DNA from 3 places in the Pseudomonas huanghezhanensis genome. Region 1 is predicted to be linked to each of the others. Evidence: predicted binding sites of a transcription regulator. Region 1 holds the regulator's gene; each other region holds the start of a gene.
What was found. Region 1 encodes sigma-54, which starts transcription at its own class of promoters, with help from an activator protein. Its sites were predicted from a motif close to ANTGGCATNNANNTTGCTNT; they were not measured.

Region 1 (4,191 bases):
ACGCTGAAAGCTCAGCATCTGGCTAAAAGCTACAAAGGCCGTCAGGTCGTCCGCGATGTGAGCCTGTCCATCGAAAGCGGCCAGATCGTTGGCTTGCTGGGGCCTAACGGCGCTGGCAAGACTACCTGTTTCTACATGATCGTCGGCCTTGTCCAGGCCGAACAGGGTCGCGTGCTGATCGATGACCAAGACATCAGCCATCAGCCCATGCATGGCCGCGCTCGCGCCGGTATCGGCTACCTTCCGCAGGAAGCATCGATTTTCCGCAAGCTGTCCGTTGCCGATAACATCATGGCCATTCTTGAGACACGCAAGGAGCTGGATCGCCCGGCGCGCCGCAAGGAGCTGGAGAGCCTGCTGCAGGAATTCCACATTACTCACATCCGCGACAACCTCGGCATGAGCTTGTCAGGCGGTGAACGCCGTCGTGTAGAAATTGCACGCGCGCTGGCCACCTCGCCCAAATTCATCCTGCTCGATGAACCGTTTGCTGGCGTCGACCCGATTTCCGTCGGCGACATCAAGCAGATCATTCATCACCTGAAGGCCAAGGGTATCGGTGTGTTAATCACGGACCACAACGTCCGCGAGACACTGGACATCTGTGAAACGGCCTACATCGTCAACGATGGACAGCTGATTGCCGAAGGCGACTCTGAAACCATTCTGGCTAACCAGTTGGTGAAAGATGTATACCTCGGCCACGAGTTCCGCCTGTAATTTGCGGCGATGACAACGGACCTGCTGATCGATGGCATCACTGCCCGATCACTGATCTGTATTAATTGTCATCGCACGCTAGGCAAACACTCTGGTTTCAGGCATATAATTTGCTTAAGTTGGCGCCTCAGCGCCCTGTAGTGGATGGCGCGCATCTGCGCCGGCGAACGAATAAGGTGTTTAGCCCCTGCCATGAAACCTTCGCTAGTCTTGAGAATGGGCCAGCAGCTGACGATGACACCGCAGCTGCAACAGGCCATCCGCTTGCTCCAATTGTCGACTCTGGATCTCCAACAGGAAATCCAGGAGGCGCTGGAGTCCAATCCTATGCTCGAACGTCAGGAAGAAGGCGAAGACTTCGATAACGCCGACCCGATGGCCGACAACATCGAACAGAAACCCAACCCGGACGTCCAGGAGCCGACCTACCAGGAAGCCGCCCCGACTGTCGACAATCTTGAAGACGGCGAGTGGAGTGAGCGCATTCCAAACGAATTGCCAGTCGATACAGCCTGGGAAGACGTTTACCAGACCAGCGCAAGCAGCCTGCCCAGCAATGATGATGACGAGTGGGACTTCACCACCCGTACCTCCGTTGGCGAAAGCCTTCAGAGCCACTTGCTGTGGCAGTTGAATCTGGCGCCGATGTCGGACACTGACCGACTGATTGCAGTAACCCTGATCGACTGCATCAACAATCAGGGTTATCTGGACGAATCGCTCGAGGAGCTCCTCGACGCTTTCGATCCTGAACTTGATATCGAACTCGACGAAATTGAAGCCGTCCTGCATCGCATCCAGCAATTCGAACCTGCCGGTATAGGCGCACGCACGCTAAGCGAATGCCTGCTCCTGCAATTGCGACAATTGCCCGCAAAGACCAAATGGCTTGCCGAGGCACAACGTCTGGTCAGCGATTACATCGACCTGTTGGGCAGTCGTGACTACGCCCAACTGATGCGCCGCATGAAGATCAAGGAAGACGATCTTCGCCAGGTGATCGAATTGGTGCAGAGCCTTAACCCTCGTCCGGGTTCACAGATCGAATCCACCGAAGCCGAATACGTGGTGCCCGACGTGATCGTGCGCAAGCACAACGAGCGCTGGCTGGTGGAGCTTAATCAGGAATCCGTGCCGCGACTGCGAGTCAATCCGCAATATGCCGGTTTTGTTCGTCGCGCTGACACCAGCGCCGACAACACCTTCATGCGTAACCAGTTGCAAGAGGCGCGGTGGTTCATCAAAAGCCTGCAGAGCCGCAACGAAACCCTGATGAAGGTCGCGACGCAGATTGTCGAGCATCAGCGGGGGTTTCTGGAGTACGGCGACGAGGCAATGAAACCGCTGGTCCTGCACGACATCGCCGAAGCGGTGGGCATGCATGAGTCCACCATTTCGCGGGTGACCACGCAGAAGTTCATGCACACGCCACGTGGCATTTACGAACTGAAATACTTCTTCTCCAGCCACGTCAGCACCTCTGAGGGCGGCGAGTGTTCCTCCACGGCGATTCGCGCGATCATCAAAAAACTGGTTGCCGCCGAAAATCAGAAAAAGCCATTGAGTGACAGTAAGATCGCTGGTTTACTGGAGGCACAAGGCATTCAAGTGGCTCGTCGCACAGTCGCCAAATATCGCGAATCGTTAGGGATAGCTCCTTCGAGCGAACGTAAGCGACTGATGTAGAGGTCACGCGCTACAGCGTTCCAGTGGCAGGCAACCAAGCCTGCCTCTTTATGCACTGGCAATGAAGGAGAAGCTGTATGCAAGTCAACATCAGTGGACACCAACTGGAAGTGACCAAGCCCCTGCGTGAGTACATAGAGCTGAAGCTCCAAAAGCTCGAGAGGCACTTTGACAAAATTACCAATGTACAGGTGACGATGGCCGTCGAAAAACTCAAACAGAAGATCGAGGCCACCCTGCATATCCCTGGTGGAGAGGTCGTAGCGAATGCGGATCATGACGATATGTATGCTGCAATCGACCTGCTCACTGACAAGCTCGACAGACAATTGCTCAAGCATAAGGAAAAGCAGCAAAGCACCCTCAAAGGTGTTGCCGCTCGCTGACACTCCCCACACATGATCCGACTTGAAAATATCCTGACCCCTGGCCGTTCCCTCGTGAACGTGCCGGGCGGCAGTAAAAAAGCTGTACTCGAAGAGGTTGCCAAAGTCATTCACCCGCACTTGGCTGACCTCGACCAGCAAACTGTCTTCGAGAGCTTGATAGCCCGCGAAAAACTCGGTTCAACGGGTTTTGGCAACGGCATAGCCATTCCGCACTGCCGCCTCAAGGGCTGCACTCGTCCCATTAGCGCACTACTGCAACTCAGTCACCCTGTTGATTTCGACGCCATCGATGGCGCCCCGGTCGATCTTCTGTTCGTGCTGCTGGTTCCGGAGGCCGCCACTGACCAGCATCTGGAGCTGCTGCGCCAGATAGCCAACATGCTTGACCGTAAGAAGGTGCGTGAAAAACTGCGCACTGCACCAACCGGTGAAGCCCTTTATCAAGTGGTACTCGACGAGCAGACCGGTCACTAATCATGCGGATGATCATCGTCAGCGGCCGCTCCGGCTCAGGCAAGAGTACGGCTCTCGATGTGCTGGAAGACAGCGGCTTCTACTGCGTTGATAACCTGCCCGCCGGCTTGCTGCCGGAGCTGGCCGAACGCGCGTTGATTCATACCGAACTGGCGGAGCCCCTGCTCGCTGTTTCCATCGACGCGCGCAATCTGCCTAGCCACCTGACCCGCTTCCCTAAGATGCTAGAAGAAGTGCGCGCCCGCCATATTCGGTGCGACGTGCTGTTTCTGGATGCCGACGAGCCGACGCTTCTCAAGCGCTTCTCCGAGACGCGACGACGGCATCCGCTCAGCACTGCGACCCGTTCGCTAGCTGAAGCTATTCGCGATGAAAAAACGTTGTTAGGGCCGATCATTGATCTTGCCGACCTCACCATCGACACCACTAATCTCAACCTGTACCAACTGCGTGACGCGCTCAAATTAAGGCTGCTCAACAAGCCGGAGCCAGGTACCGCGTTTCTGGTCGAGTCGTTCGGATTCAAGCGCGGCATGCCAGTGGACGCCGACCTGGTGTTCGATGTGCGCTGCCTTCCTAACCCCTACTGGAAACCAGAGCTGCGTGAGCAATCCGGTCTCGACAAGCCTGTTGCCGATTACCTCGCGGCGCAACCCGACGTCGAGGAGATGTTTCAGGACATCTTCGCTTACCTCAACAAGTGGCTGCCACGTTTTGCGGCCAGCAACCGTGCGTATGTCACTGTCGCCATTGGCTGTACCGGCGGGCATCACCGCTCCGTCTACCTGACCGAACGACTGGGTCAGGTCCTGCAGCAATCGCTCAAGAATGTCCAGGTTCGCCACCGCGACCTAAGCTGAAAGGATCCCTCTGCGATGCCCGCTCTTCAAATTACGATCATCAACAAGCTGGGCCTGCATGC
Region 2 (4,191 bases), 2.7 Mb from region 1:
CGCCGGTCAGGTCCACGTTGGACTCTTCCAGTGCAGACCCGGTCAGGTTGCCCAGCGTACCGGTTTGCGGCGAACCGCTGACTGGGACACCCGAAGCAAACGTTTCGCGCCATGCGGTGCCGCCCGCTGGAGCCAGGCCCTGGACGTTGGCGAACGAGGTCAGCGACACCTGACCGATCACCTTGGATTGACCGTTGGTGTAGGTGGCAAACAGATTGCCACTCGAATCGACGTTCATGGCGCTGATCTGGCCCACGGCATTGCCGTTCTGACTCTTGGCCGATGCGCCCGACGTTGCATTGTTCTGGGTGGTTGCCAGCATGTCCAGCTTGATGCCACCGGTGTTGCCGACAGCGCCGTTGGAGGTCCAGGTAGTGGTCGAACCGACAGTGGTGCTGGTCGCAGGCGTCCAGTTCTGGATCTGATATGTACCGTCAGCGTTGATGCCCACGTTGGGCGTCGAGGTTGGAGCCGGGGTCGTCACCAGCTTGCCGTATGAGTCGAATGTGATAGTCGTCTGATCGGGAACAACCGGTGTGGTGCCCGGATTGGAGATATTACGGCCGTCGATCAGCGAGTACATGGTCCAGGAATTGGTCCCCGTCTTCGCAAAATATTGGTCCAGAGTGTGTGAATTGCCCTGGCTGTCGTAGATCGGCGTGTGCAACGGCGTGGTGTAGGTGGTCACGTCGTTGGGATCGAATGCGGCGGTAATGATCGGCTTCGTCGAATCCAGGTTCGACTCGATTTTCATGGTACTGGTGGCCTTCGCCGCCATGTTCGAAGAGTCCACGCGCAGGTCTGTCAATACGCCGGCGGCCACGTTGCCGCTGCCGTCGAGGCTGTAGCCCTGCAAGTTATTGCCGCTGTTATCGACGACGTATCCCGCCGAATCAGTGTGGAAACTGCCGGCGCGGGTATAAAGTTTCTCGCCGTTGTTGCTCATCATGAAGAAGCCGTTGCCGTTGATCGCAAGGTCCAGGTCACGGCCAGTGCCAGTGGTCAGGGCGCCTTGGGTAAACTGCTGCGAAACAGTCGACGTATATACACCGCTGCCGACATTTGAACTGCCAGAAGTGCCACGAATCGAATTTGAATATTGGTCTGCAAACTCCGCACGGGAAGATTTGAAGCCCACAGTCGCCACGTTGGCAATGTTATTGCCGGCCACGTCGAGACTTTTATTCGCTGCATAGAGCCCTGTAAGGCCGATATTGAAAGACATGTTTCAAACTCCTGCGCCGTTAATCGGCTCTATATTCCGATTTGTTTAACTTTGTTCATAAGGATACTGGTGCCATCGGCCAGGTTGAGGGTCATCCCAGTGCTAGCGGTGCCCATCGTGACGCTGTTGACCGTGGCTGGCAGATACGTCGCCAGCGATGTGCTGGTGCCTCCGATGCTGCCATCCGCTTTGAAGCTGTAAGTGCCTGAAGGCAGGGCGCTGCCGGATTCATCCGTCCCGTCCCATGTAAATTTAAGGCTGCTGGCCTTTGCCTGCTCGCCCAGATCGAGGGTGCGCACAATGTTGCCGTCAGCGTCGTACACCTTGACCGAGGTTTGCGTGGTCGCAGACGGCACGACGACGGTGCCGGTCAGACCCTTGGTGGTGTCAACGGAAGTCGAACCTACGTCGACAATCACTGAGCTGCCAACCAGAGACGAGGCCTGGAGCGCTTGCGACGATTGATACATGCCGCCAATCGCATCCACCGAGGTACCCAGGTTCTGCATGGTTTCGAGGCTGCTGAACTGCGCCAGCTGGGCCACGAACTCGCTGTTGTCCTGTGGATCGAGCGGGTTCTGGTTCTGCATCTGGGTGACCAGCAACTGCAGGAAAGAATCCTTGCCCAGGCTGCTGGCGCCCGTTGTGGAATCACCGGTGGTGGTGGTGCCGGTTTTCTGCAGCGACTTCAGGTATTGGCTTGTCGCGGTGCTGCTATCGATTGAAGTTGTCATCGGGTGCGTCCCTTATCACTGACCCAGGGTCAGGACCTTTTGCATCATTGTCTTGGCGGTGTTCATGATTTCCGCGTTGGTCTGGAACGAACGACTGGCCGAGATCATGTCAGCCATCTCATTCACCACGTTGACATTCGGGTAGTACACGTAGCCGTTCTTGTCAGCGGCCGGGTGGTTGGGCTCGTAGCGCGCTTCCAGGTTGGAGGCGTCTTCGACGATGCCTGACACCTGCACGCCCGAACCGGCTGCGCCCTGGTCTTCGAACAGCGACCCGCTGCCGCCGGATTCCTGGCCCTGAAACACGGTGGCGAACACCGGGTGCCGGGCGCGGTAGGTCTGGTCCATGCTGGAGGCGACCGTTTCGGCGTTGGCGATGTTACTGGCGATGGTATTGAGGCGAGTGTTCTGGGCACTCATGCCACTACCGGCGATGTTGAAAACACTGGATAGAGACATGGCTTACTCTCCGCGAATGGCTGATACCAGCCCTTTGAACTTACTGTTGAGCAATGTGAAGCTCGCCTGGAAACCGATGGCGTTTTCGGCGTAGTTGGCGTTCTCGACCTGAGTATCCACGGTGTTCTGGTCCAACGATGGCTGCGACGGGGTGCGGTAGAGCAGCGAACCGTCTTCATTGCCCATGCCAGCCGCTTCGATGTGGTGGCTGTTGGTGGTGTTGAGCGCGAAGCTGCCCTTGGTGGACTTTTCATTTTCCGCTGCCAGGACTTTGGAGAAGTCCAGGTCACGTGCCTTGTAATTAGGCGTGTCGGCGTTGGTGATGTTGTTGGCCAGCACTTCTGCACGTTGGGCGCGGAAGTTCAGCGCTTTCTCGTGGATGCCCAATGCGTTTTCAAAGCTGATGCTCATGTCGGGAAACCTTTACCGGTTGACCAGATTTTCTTGATTGAGACATAGCAAGTGGCGTGCCACTTTCCGGAAGTGTTGTTTTACGGGGGTTTGGGGCAGGTGCGGCGGGTTCATGACAGAAAAGCGGCAAGTGATTTCCGCTAATAGGGAGGCAAACGGCAAGCAAGGTGCCGTTTTTTTGCCGGTGGGTTGCCGGTGGATCGTTTTTTTGCGATTGAGGCCGGGGCTGAGTGGCGGATGCCCGGTTGAGGCTGGACGCACAACTTGTAGGAGCGAATTCATTCGCGAGAGGCCTGTTTGGGCGCTGCTGTTTCTGAGCGCTAGACAATGCGGCTCAGCGGCATGACTCGGTGCTTATCGTGTGTATATCCGTTATCTCGGGTGATGCTGATATGGGTTTCGCTTTTACAGCGAGTCACTTTTGGCAAACGGCCCGGAAGCCGGCCCAGCCAAAAGTAACCAAAAGGTCTTGCTCCCGGTTTGGCCCTCCTTTGTCGGGTTCCCTCACTCCGGCGATACACCGTGGGCACCCGCCGAACGGACATCCATGTCCTGACGGCGCTTGCCGGGCATCCCACTGCGCATCACCTGCGTTCGGCCTGCACCCAAGTCGCGATTTGTGGTGTTTGGGCTGGCGTGGGTGAAGATCAAGAGCGAAGCCCGTTAGCTTGGGCTTGAGGTTTGGGCTTCTATGTTTGTGGCGACCCCTCCAGCCTCTCGCGAATGAATTCGCTCCTACAGGTTATGTGTCGTGCCGGCGTTTTGGATACACCGCAAAGTGCGACTTTGGGAGGCCGAGCGCAGGCGTTGCGCAGGGGGCAGCGCGGCATGGATGGCCGATGGCGGCGTGTCTCCGGAGCAATGCCGGAGTGAGGGAAACCGACGAAGTCGGGCCGGACACGGGAGCAAGACCTTTTGGTTACTTTTGCGGCGTTTGGCAAAAGTGACTCGCTGTAAGAGCGAAGCCGATCTAAGCCACGCCCGAGTTAACGGATATACACCCAATAATCAAAACGTCAGATAGCCAAGATGCGTTGGCTAGCGCACAAAGAAAGCGCCAGCCACACCGGCCTCTCTCGAATAAATTCGCGCCTACAGGATTTGGCTCTGATTAGGACAACAATGTGCGAATACGGCTATTCACCAAACCGCCAATCCCAGAACAGCCCCATAAAAAAACCCCGCCAAGGCAGGGTTCTTGTTTCAAAACGACAACCTACTTCGCCTGGTAAATAATCCCCGGACTGCACTGCACCATCCGATAGTGCTCCGGCAGCCCGTTCAACGCCTCCGATGCACCGAGAAACAAATAGCCACCTGGCTTAAGCGTCCCGTGAATACGCAACAGAATGTCCTTCTTCA
Region 3 (4,191 bases), 1.3 Mb from region 1:
CAAAAGAATGTGGCGGGCGAGGCGATCTCGCACAGCAACGGGTCAGGTCTTGCAGGTGAAGCACCAAACCACGGCGCTCCACCCGGCCCAAATCTCTGGGTCCAAAACGCAAAAAACGTCGCAGCCCGGTCCACATAAATGGAGGGGAGTGCGACGTCTTTGTCGTGAGTGGGGCAACCGCCGTTGGCTACCTGTGCAGATTACATAGCAAAACGTGGGCCAGAAGAGCGTTTCAGCCGAGCAGCTCGCTCATGGCGATGATCTGTTCGGCCACCTGCGTCAACTTCTGCTGCCGGCTCATCGCTTGGCGCCGCATCAGTGTGTAGGCCTCTTCTTCGTTGCAGCTTTTCATCTTCATCAGCAGTCCTTTCGCCAGCTCGATACGTTTGCGCTCGGCCAGTTGCTGATCGCGGGCATGCAACTGCGCGCGCAGATCCTGATCGCTTTCGAAGCGAGCCATCGCCACATCCAGAATGGGCTGCAAGCGCTGTGCGTGGATGCCTTCGACGATGTAGGCGCTGACGCCCGATTTGATCGCCTGCCGCATGACGCCCGGATCGTGCTCATCGGTGAACATCACAATGGGCCGGGGTAGATCGCGGGTCACCAGCACCACTTGCTCCATCACGTCGCGCCCGGGTGATTCGGTGTCGATCAGAATCACGTCCGGCCGAACAGCCTCAACGCGGGCGGGCAGGTCGATGATCAAGCCCGACTCGTCGATCACTTCAAAACCTGCCTCCACCAGCGCGGCCTTGAGGCGTCCGACCTTTTTCGGGGTGTCGTTGATCAGCAGGATACGCAGCATGGTGGCGACCTCCTCAGTGATCAGCGATGGCGGGGGCAGTGTCGGCCAGCGCGTGCAGTTTGAAGCCGTGCGCATAGCCCATCGGGTCGCTGCCATCCCAGATCTTGCCGTCGATCAGCTGGCTGCTGCGCATGGAGGCTGCTGGCACCTTCACATCCAGCGCTTGCGCTGCCTCGCGGTACAGCGCCAATTGCTGGACCTGGCGAGCAACGTTCAGGTAGTCCGGGTCCTCGCGCAGCAGACCCCAACGGCGGAATTGAGTCATGAACCACATCCCGTCAGACAGGTACGGCATGTTGACCGCGCCGTTACCGTGGAAGCGCACCGGATGGTTGTCTTGCCAATGATTGCCCAGCCCATCGGCGTATTCGCCGAGCAACCGTGACTCGATGGACTCCACCGGCGCATCCACGTAGTCGCTGCCGCTGATCAATTGCGCGGTGCTGCGGCGGTTATCGATGCTCTCTTCGATGAAGCGGCTGGCCTCCAGCACGGCCATGACCAGCGCTCGTGCGGTCTTGGGGTAGTGCTCGACGAACTCGAGTGTGCAGCCCAGCACCTTTTCCGGATGATCAGGCCAGATGGCTTGGGAAGTGGCCATTGTGAACCCGAGATCCTGAGCCACGGCGCTGGCGCCCCAGGGTTCACCGACGCAAAACCCATCGATACGGCCCGCCTGAAGATGCGCAACCATTTGCGGCGGCGGCACCACCACGCTGTCGACATCGTTGAGTGGATGAATGCCCTGACTGGCCAGCCAGTAGTAGAGCCACATTGCGTGATTGCCGGTGGGAAAGGTCTGCGCAAAGGTCAATCTTGAGTCGCTTTGGTGCGTGCGTTTGTCCAGTGCCTCAGGAGTGATCACGCCAGCCTCCTGCAGGGCGCGGGAGACATTGATGCTTTGCCCGTTCTGGTTCAGGCCCATGAGCACGGCCATGTCTTTGGCCTGGCCGCCGATCCCCAGTTGAGCGGCATATACCAGACCATAAAGGCTATGGGCCGCATGGAGTTCGCCGCTCAGCAGTTTGTCGCGCAGGCTGGCCCACGAGGTTTGGCGGTGCAGATTGATGGTGAGTCCATAAGGCTGGGCGAAACCCTGTGTGGCAGCGACCACCAGCGACGCACTGTCGGTGAGGGCCATGAAACCCACATCGATACTGCTGAGTTCTGGGGCATCGCTGCCGGAGGGCCAGGCTTGGGATGTAGGGATGGAATCGTTCATTAGATGTGTCCCGCCGAGGAAGGCACGAAGCGCCAAGGACCTTCCAAAAAAAACGTCGCTGCACCCGTTGCCTTAGCAACAGGAATCGCGACGCCATTGTCCGATGCTCGCTCCGTCGTTGGAACGAGTGTGATTGAACGACCAAAGCAAGCGATATGCCAGTGATGATGAAGCCGTTTTGCAAAGTTCAGGACAGGCCTCGCGCTGCACCTGTGCGGCGTCTATAATCGCCCGCTGAATTCAGCCGCAACGAGCCGCGCACGCCCATGTATAACCTGGCCCGCCAGTTACTGTTCAAACTCTCCCCGGAAACCTCTCATGACCTGTCGATCGACCTGATCGGTGCGGGAGGACGTCTGGGCCTCAATGGCCTCTTCAACAAGGCGCCGGCCCGGTTGCCGACGACGGTCATGGGCCTTGAGTTTCCCAACCCGGTGGGGCTGGCGGCAGGTCTGGACAAGAACGGCGCCGCCATCGACGGGTTTGCGCAATTGGGCTTTGGCTTCGTCGAGATCGGCACGGTCACCCCGCGACCGCAACCGGGTAATCCCAAGCCACGCATCTTTCGCCTGCCGCACGCCGAGGGCATTATCAATCGCATGGGGTTCAACAACCTCGGGGTCGATAACCTGATCAGCCGTGTGCAGGCCGCCAGGTACGACGGTATTCTGGGCATCAACATTGGCAAGAATTTCGACACACCGGTGGAGCGCGCCGTCGATGACTACCTGATCTGTCTCGACAAGGTTTACGCCCACGCCAGTTACGTAACCGTCAACGTCAGCTCGCCGAATACGCCCGGCCTGCGCAGCCTGCAGTTCGGCGATTCGCTCAAGCAGTTGCTAGACGCGCTTCGCGTTCGACAGCAATCCCTGACTCACCTGCACGGCAGACGTGTGCCAATGGCTATCAAGATCGCCCCGGACATGACCGACGAGGAAACCGTTCTGGTCGCCGCCGCGTTGCTTGAGTCCGGGATGGATGCGGTAATCGCGACCAACACTACGCTCAGCCGGCTGGGTGTCGAAGGCCTGCCACATGCTGACGAGGCAGGCGGATTGTCGGGCGCGCCGGTGCGCGAGCAAAGCACCCACATCGTCAAGGTACTGGCTCAAGAGTTGGGCGGTAAACTGCCAATCATCGCGGCAGGGGGCATCACCGAGGGTAAACACGCGGCCGAGAAAATCGCCGCCGGTGCGAGCCTGGTGCAGATCTATTCGGGCTTCATCTATAAAGGGCCGGCACTGATTCGCCAGTCGGTGGACGCCATTGCGGCGATGCCCGCCAGGGCCAACTGAATCCGGCATGCAACAAAAAGGGGGTTCCGATGAGGAACCCCCTGGGCTTTAGCCCGCGGCCCTGGTGGGGCACGCATGGTGTGATGAACTAGAAGAAGTTTTTTAGTCGCAACATTCCTTTCGTGTTAGCCGACCGCGTGAAGTTCGTTGAGTCTGTGGATACCCGCAGTGCCGGTCATACCGTCCCAGTTGTCGCCGCGACCTTCTCGCCAGCCATTGATCCAGGCTTGGCGCACCGACGGTAGAGTAAAGGGGCAAAGCTCACGGGATTTTCCATGAACACCAAATTGATATCCGCGTAAAAATGCTCTTTCCAACGGATCACGCTTAAGTCTTCTCATAGGGTGTTGCCCTCGTTTGTTGACTGTAATGTCCCTTCAGACCTCGAGTTGAGGTCGGGCAGAAATGTTCTGCCGTTGGTACCCGCTGCCGGCGTCGCGGGCTTAGGTGCTGCCGTCATTGCAACGACAACCTGTGGTGATTTCTAACCAATGCATCGGGCTCTGTGAATGACCGTTTTGTCATAAGAAAGTCATCTTTGGGCTATTAAAACCATAAGCGCGTGCGCGTTTCGCAACTCGTTTTTTTGCGAGCCCTCGGAAACACTGCGCTGCGCTGGTATCGAGACTGTGTCTCAAGTGCAAATGCTGGCTGGTTGCAGTCAGCGTTAAAACGACGAAGGGTCGGCGATGTGACTTTTTATTGCCACCGATGTCGTGCTCAATGGTGGTCTTTTAACATCAGATTTACGCCGATAATCACATCGGCTCATCGACTGCCACGGCCTTAGCGCTCCTTGATGGAGGCTTGCAGTGGTGGACCGGCACACCGTAGGTGCCACGCAGGTGTTCTCGACGAAAGAC

Region 2: the regulator sigma-54 is predicted to act here: its motif matches at 2,874-2,893, upstream of flgB (flagellar basal body rod protein FlgB).
Region 3: the regulator sigma-54 is predicted to act here: its motif matches at 2,174-2,193, upstream of OYW20_RS15220 (CmpA/NrtA family ABC transporter substrate-binding protein).

Annotation. Positions count from the first base shown of each region.
Region 1 covers NZ_CP113949.1:4,640,841-4,645,031, forward strand. Annotated here, with positions in the region: gene lptB (LPS export ABC transporter ATP-binding protein) at 1-720, shown strand, start outside; gene OYW20_RS21035 (RNA polymerase factor sigma-54) at 913-2,406, shown strand; gene hpf (ribosome hibernation-promoting factor, HPF/YfiA family) at 2,484-2,792, shown strand; gene ptsN (PTS IIA-like nitrogen regulatory protein PtsN) at 2,805-3,269, shown strand; gene rapZ (RNase adapter RapZ) at 3,272-4,129, shown strand; gene OYW20_RS21055 (HPr family phosphocarrier protein) at 4,145-4,191, shown strand, end outside.
Region 2 covers NZ_CP113949.1:1,923,480-1,927,670, reverse strand. Annotated here, with positions in the region: gene flgE (flagellar hook protein FlgE) at 1-1,225, opposite strand, end outside; gene OYW20_RS08605 (flagellar hook assembly protein FlgD) at 1,255-1,959, opposite strand; gene flgC (flagellar basal body rod protein FlgC) at 1,975-2,418, opposite strand; gene flgB (flagellar basal body rod protein FlgB) at 2,422-2,829, opposite strand; gene cheR (protein-glutamate O-methyltransferase CheR) at 4,046-4,191, opposite strand, start outside.
Region 3 covers NZ_CP113949.1:3,390,305-3,394,495, reverse strand. Annotated here, with positions in the region: gene OYW20_RS15225 (ANTAR domain-containing response regulator) at 233-808, opposite strand; gene OYW20_RS15220 (CmpA/NrtA family ABC transporter substrate-binding protein) at 822-2,030, opposite strand; gene OYW20_RS15215 (quinone-dependent dihydroorotate dehydrogenase) at 2,297-3,328, shown strand; gene rmf (ribosome modulation factor) at 3,454-3,669, opposite strand.